2 regions of the Burkholderia sp. Bp8998 genome follow, and region 2 is predicted to be linked to the other one. Evidence: predicted binding sites of a transcription regulator. Region 2 holds the regulator's gene; the other holds the start of a gene.
The links. The regulator LexA, encoded in region 2, represses DNA repair genes until DNA is damaged. The targets are predictions, from matches to a motif close to ACTGTATNNNNATACAGT.

Region 1 (3,410 bases), on a different contig from region 2:
CGCGACCGGTCATGGGCATCGAACGATTCGTCGTCGTCGAACGGATCGTCCGGTGCGGTGATCTCAAACGAAACGAGGGCATCGTCAGATGCCCTCGTCGCGGTGCGGCTCGCGGCATCGCTGCCTGCGGGCCGCCGGCTGGCGCCTGAGGGTGCTGCCCGCCGGCCGGAGCGACCCGCCGCTTCGGGCGCGTCGCTCTCTTCCGGCCCGCCAGCCTGACCTCGGCGCCCGACCATCACTCTTCTTCGTCCATCGCCTCGGCTTCGTCGTGGCCGGCGCCATCCGGCATGGCGGCAACGCCGAGCGATTCGCGAATGCGGTTCTCGATCTCGCGCGCGATTTCCGGATTCTCGCGCAGGAATTCACGCGCGTTGTCCTTGCCCTGACCGATCTTCTCGCCGTTGTAGCTGTACCAGGCACCCGCCTTGTCGACGATCTTCGCCTGCACGCCGAGATCGATGATCTCGCCCTGACGCGAAATGCCTTCGCCGTACAGGATGTCGAAGATCGCTTCGCGGAACGGCGGCGACACCTTGTTCTTGACGACCTTCACGCGGGTTTCGTTGCCGATCACCTCGTCGTTCTTCTTGATCGAGCCGATCCGGCGGATATCCAGACGCACCGACGAGTAGAACTTGAGCGCGTTGCCGCCCGTCGTGGTTTCCGGGTTGCCGAACATCACGCCGATCTTCATCCGGATCTGGTTGATGAAGATCACGAGGCAGTTCGTGCGCTTGATCGTGCCCGTCAGCTTGCGCAGCGCCTGCGACATCAGGCGAGCCTGCAGGCCCGGCAGCGAATCGCCCATCTCGCCTTCGATTTCGGCCTTCGGCACCAGCGCCGCGACGGAGTCGATGACGATCATGTCGATCGAGCCCGAGCGCACCAGCGCGTCGGTGATTTCGAGTGCCTGCTCGCCAGTGTCCGGCTGCGAGATCAGCAGCTCCGGCACGTTCACGCCGAGCTTCGCTGCATATTGAACGTCGAGCGCGTGCTCGGCGTCGATGAAGGCTGCCGTGCCGCCCAGCTTCTGCAGTTCGGCGATGACCTGCAGTGTGAGCGTGGTTTTACCCGACGATTCCGGACCGTAGATCTCGACCACCCGGCCACGCGGCAGGCCGCCGACGCCGAGCGCGATATCGAGACCCAGCGAGCCCGTGGAGACGACCTGGATGTCCTCGGCCGCTTCGCCGTCGCCCATCCGCATGATCGACCCTTTGCCGAACTGCTTCTCGATCTGCGCGAGTGCGGCCGCCAGCGCCTTGCTCTTCTCGGCGGTCATCCCGGAGCCCTTCTTGCTATCTTCCATGAATCGTCCTTTGCTATGATGAGCAGCGTCTGTCAGAGGCGTGCCCGCTTTCAAGCGCCGCCCACGAATGCAGACACTGTATAAAAAAACAGTGTTTTATGCAAGCCCGCAATGCAGGCTGCGTTGTACACGGATAACTTCGGAGACAGCCGCGCCGGCGTGAACGCCCCGCCGGCCACCGGTCAGCAACATGCGAATTCTCATCGCCGAAGACGACAGCATACTCGCGGACGGCCTCACCCGGTCACTCCGCCAATCGGGCTATGCGGTCGACCACGTGAAGAGCGGCGTCGAGGCCGATACCGCGCTGTCGATGCAGACCTTCGACCTGCTGATCCTCGATCTCGGGCTGCCCAAGATGTCCGGGCTCGACGTGCTGAAGCGCCTGCGCGCGCGCAATTCCAACCTCCCCGTGCTGATCCTGACCGCCGCCGACAGCGTCGACGAGCGCGTGAAGGGGCTCGACCTCGGCGCGGACGACTACATGGCCAAGCCGTTCGCGCTCAACGAGCTCGAGGCGCGCGTGCGCGCGCTGACCCGGCGCGGCGCGGGCGGCGGCCCGACCGTCGTGCGCCACGGCTCGCTCGCGTTCGACCAGGTCGGCCGCATCGCGTATGCGAACGAGCGCGTGCTCGATCTGTCCGCGCGCGAGCTCGGGCTGCTCGAAGTGCTGCTGCAGCGCATCGGCCGGCTCGTGTCGAAGGAGCAGCTCGTCGACCATCTGTGCGAATGGGGCGAGGAAGTCAGCAACAACGCGATCGAAGTGTACGTGCACCGGCTGCGCAAGAAGATCGAGCCGAGCGGCGTGCGGATTTCCACCGTGCGCGGCCTCGGCTACTGCCTCGAGAAAGTCGCGCCCGCGGCGCCGGCCGACTCCGCCGCGCCCCAGCCCGCGGCGGCCGGCACGCCGCTGCGCTGAAACCGGCCGTCGCCGCGATGGCCACGCCGGCCCATCCCCGCCATCCGACCGGCGAGCAACCGTCCGCCGCCGACGCCGCGCGCGACGCGCGCTACGAGAACCCGTTCGCGCCGCCCGACGAAACCGACACGCCCGAGGCCGCGCGCCCGCGCTCGCTGTTCGGCGAAATCCTCGACTGGATGCTCGCGCCGCTCCTGCTGCTGTGGCCGATGAGCATCGCCGTCACCTATCTCGTCGCGAAGACGATCGCGAACGGCCCGTTCGACCGCGCGCTCGAGACGAATGCGTACGTGCTCGCGCGGCAGATCCATCCGGTCAACGGCGTCGCCGAGCTGACGCTGCCGCAGCAGACGCGCGACTTCCTGCGCGCGGACAACATCGACAGTGTTTACTTCCAGGTGCTCGGCACCCGCGGCGAGCTGGTCGCGGGCGAGGCCGACATGCCGCTGCCGCGCGACGAGGACCGCCCGCCGCCGGGCGTCGTCGTGTTCCGCGACGACCTGCTGCGCGGCAACGACGTGCGCGTCGCGTATACAACCGTCGCGCTGCCGGAGTCGAGCGGCACGCAGCCCGTGCTCGTGCAGGTCGGCGAGACGCTCGACAAGCGCAACGCGCTCGCGAACGACATCATCAAGGGCGTGATCCTGCCGCAGTTCGTGATCCTGCCGCTCGCGATCCTGCTCGTGTGGTTCGGGCTTTCGCGCGGGCTCGCGCCGCTCAACGCGCTGCAGGCGCACATCCGCGCGCGGCGGCCCGACGACCTGTCGCCCGTCGAGGCGCAGCGCGCACCGCCCGAGATCGAGCCGCTCGTCACGTCGTTCAACGACCTGCTCGCGCGCCTCGAACAGAACATGGCGCTGCAGAAGCGCTTCATCGCCGACGCCGCGCACCAGATGAAGACGCCGCTCGCGGGGCTGCGCACGCAGGCCGAGTTCGCGTTGCGTCACCCCGTGCCGCCCGACGTGCAGCGTTCGCTCGAGCAGATCGCGACGAGCTCCGAGCAGGCCGCGCGGCTCGTCACGCAACTGCTCGCGCTCGCACGCGCCGAGAACCGCGCGAGCGGGCTGACGTTCGAGCCGGTCGAGATTGCCGCACTGGCGCGCCGCACGGTGCGCGACTGGGTGCAGGCCGCGCTCGCGAAGCGAATGGACCTCGGCTACGAAGGCCCGGAGGACGACGCGC
Region 2 (3,410 bases):
CGCCGGCGGGCAATCGGGGATGCGGCGCGCTGTCGTGGCGCGCCGCTGTCGTTATGGGTTGCTGCCTGGCCTTACTGCGGCTTGTAGATCGAGTCGAACACACCGCCGTCCGCGAAATGCGTCTTCTGCGCATTCGTCCAGCCGCCGAACGTGTCGTCGACCGTGTACAGCTTCAGCTTCGGGAACTGCTTCGTCAGGTTCGCCGGCACGTTCTTCGAACGCGGACGGTAGTAGTTGCGCGCCGCGATCTCCTGGCCCTGCGGGCTATACAGGAAATTCAGGTAGGCCTCGGCCAGCTTGCGCGTGCCCTTCTTGTCGACCACCTTGTCGACCACGGCCACGGGCGGCTCGGCCAGGATGCTCACCGACGGCACGACGATCTCGAACTTGTCGGTACCGAATTCCTTGACCGACAGGAACGCCTCGTTCTCCCACGCGATCAGCACGTCGCCGATCCCGCGCTGCACGAAGCTCGTCGTCGCACCGCGCGCGCCCGAGTCGAGCACGCCCGCATTCTTGTAGAGCTTCGTCACGAATTCCTTCGCGGTCTGCTCGTTGCCACCCGGCTTGTGGACCGCGTACGCCCATGCGGCCAGGTAGTTCCAGCGCGCACCGCCCGACGTCTTCGGGTTCGGCGTGACGATCGAGATGCCCGGCTTCGTCAGGTCGTCCCAGTCCTTGATCCCTTTCGGGTTGCCCTTGCGCACCAGGAACACGATCGTCGACGTGTACGGCGACGCGTTGTCCGGCAGGCGCTTCTGCCAGTCCTTGTTGACGAGCCCCTTGTTGGCGAGCGCGTCGATGTCGTAGGCCAGCGCGAGCGTCACGACGTCGGCCTGCAGGCCGTCGAGCACCGAGCGCGCCTGCGCGCCCGAGCCGCCGTGCGACTGCTTGAAGTTGACCGTCTCGCCCGTCTTCGCCTTCCACTCCTTGCCGAATGCCTGGTTGAAGTCCTGGTACAGCTCGCGCGTCGGGTCGTAGGACACGTTCAGGAACGTCGTATCGGCCTGGGCATGTGTCGCGACGCCCAGCGCCGCCGCCGCGCCCAGCGCGAGTGTTGCGATCAGGCGGCCCACTCCGCCCGCCAGCCCCGTATTGCGCTTCGCCATCCTTGGTTCTCCAGTGTTGTCGGTATTGCGATGTCGGGCCAGTCTAACGAACGGGTTACATGATTAAAAATAATCGTTCTTCATTTTTTAATACTCAAAAGTGCTAACGCAGACGGGACGGACGGTTGCGGCAGACGAACCGGCGTCCGGACGTCGCGAAACCGCGTCGGAACCGGCGCGATCGCGTCGAACCTCAAGTAACGCTTGAAATTCGCGAAGTACTGTATAAAAATACAGCTCACTGTCTATCCATACAGTTCAGCCATGACCAAACTCACCGCCCGTCAGCAGCAAGTGTTCGACTTGATCCGCCGCGCGATCGAGCGCTCCGGTTTCCCGCCCACGCGCGCCGAGATCGCGGCAGAGCTGGGCTTCAGCTCGCCGAATGCGGCCGAGGAGCACCTCCGTGCGCTGGCGCGCAAGGGCGTGATCGAGCTGGCCGCCGGCGCGTCGCGCGGCATCCGCCTGCTCGGCATCGACGACGCACCGCACCAGTTCACGCTGCCGCACGCCGGCCTGATGCAACTGTCGCTGCCGCTCGTCGGCCGGGTGGCGGCCGGTAGCCCGATCCTCGCGCAGGAGCACATCTCGCAGCATTACGCGTGCGATCCCGCGCTGTTCACCAGCAAGCCCGACTACCTGTTGAAGGTGCGCGGCCTGTCGATGCGCGACGCCGGCATTCTCGACGGCGACCTCCTCGCCGTGCAGAAGCGCACGGAAGCGAAGGACGGCCAGATCATCGTCGCGCGGCTCGGCGACGACGTCACGGTCAAGCGCCTGATGCGCCGGCCCGGCGGCCTCGAGCTGATCGCCGAAAACCCGGATTACGAAAACATCTTCGTCAAGGCCGGCAGCGCGGAATTCGCGCTCGAAGGCATCGCCGTCGGGCTGATCCGCTCGGGCGAACTCTGACAATCGGTCTCGCTGAGGAGAACATCATGGAACGCCTTTCCCGTTTGCTGCCTTTCCGTCAATTCGGTCGCCTGCGTCACCTGCGCGGCCGCACGCCCTGCGCGCCGCTGTCCGCCGCGGCGCCCGTGGGGAACCAAGAAGTCGCAGTTGAACGGCAGGCGTCGCTGCTGCCGTCAGCGCTGCCCGCATTCGCGCGGGTCTCGCTGAACGCCGGCCTGAATCACGCGGAACCGGCGCGCCGTGCGCCCGTGCGCGTCTATCACGGCCGGTCGCGCCTGATCATGGTCGGGACGATCGATGCCGTGTGCCGGATGATCGATCGCTGCATCGCCGAGGAACGATCGGCCACGCACGGCGGTCTCTGATTGCGGAACCTGTCCGCACCGGAGGCATCGTGACCGGATCTTCGGGCCGCGCGTGGCGGCTCAAGCCCCTAGTGATCGTCGTGCTGGCCGTCGCCGTACTGGTGGCGATCGGCTATGCATACGCATCGCCGTACGTCGCGCTCGGTCGCCTGAAATCGGCGATCGATGCGCGCGATGCGCAATCGGTCAGCGAATATGTCGATTTTCCGTCGCTGCGCATCAGCCTGAAGCAGCAGGTCACGGAAGAGTTGATGCGCCGGATCGACGCTGTGAAGAAGGACAATCCGTTCGCGGTGATTGGCGCGCTGATCGGATCTGCGTTGATCGGCCCGCTTGTCGATGCCTACGCGACACCGGAAGGTGTGGCGGCGCTGATGAGCGGCATTCCCCCGCGCGGTAATCCGGGCGAACGGCCACCCGAATGGTCGGGCCCGCCGTCGGGTGGTGCGCCTGGCAACGCACCGGCCGCACCGCCGGTCAATCCGGCGGGCACCCCGGTACCGGGCAGCAATGCGTCCGTCTCGACCGCATCGGCGCCGGCCGCCGCACCCGCGCCGGTGCCGGCGCCGGCCAGCCCGACCGACGCGGGCCATCGGCAGCAAACGAGTGCCGGCTACCGGAATATCGATGAATTTGTCGTGACCTACCGGCGCAGTGCCGACGGCACGCGCTATGCGGCGATCTTCCACCGCTTCGGCCTGTTCTCGTGGAAGCTGTCCGCGATCGACCTGCACGCCTGAGGTTGCAATCGGGGTAGATGCCGCTGAGGCGGCACGGCGAGCAACCGGCGCGGATCGCAGGACAACCCGGCCGGTCGCGCGATCACTGCGTCACTTACCGCTCGCGGTGGCCGCCTCGCGTTCGCGCGCGATCTCGGCCTTTTGTTCTTCCGCCGACGAACACGCGACCAGAATGCTGCAGCTCACGCGATCGAGCAGTTGCGTGTTGCCCGACCCCATCCACCATCTCGACAATCCGCTGCGGCACCGATGACCGACGACGACGAGGTCGACCTTCAACTCCG

Region 1: the regulator LexA is predicted to act here: its motif matches at 1,385-1,402, upstream of recA (recombinase RecA).

What each region holds. Positions count from the first base shown of each region.
Region 1 is NZ_QTQF01000004.1:135,047-138,456, reverse strand. It holds gene recX (recombination regulator RecX) at 1-236, opposite strand, end outside; gene recA (recombinase RecA) at 236-1,309, opposite strand; gene DIE06_RS06970 (response regulator transcription factor) at 1,500-2,228, shown strand; gene DIE06_RS06965 (sensor histidine kinase) at 2,246-3,410, shown strand, end outside.
Region 2 is NZ_QTQF01000007.1:193,337-196,746, forward strand. It holds gene DIE06_RS10735 (sulfate ABC transporter substrate-binding protein) at 72-1,109, opposite strand; gene lexA (transcriptional repressor LexA) at 1,374-2,021, shown strand; gene DIE06_RS10745 (hypothetical protein) at 2,048-2,386, shown strand; gene DIE06_RS10750 (DUF2939 domain-containing protein) at 2,416-3,126, shown strand; gene DIE06_RS10755 (universal stress protein) at 3,217-3,410, opposite strand, start outside.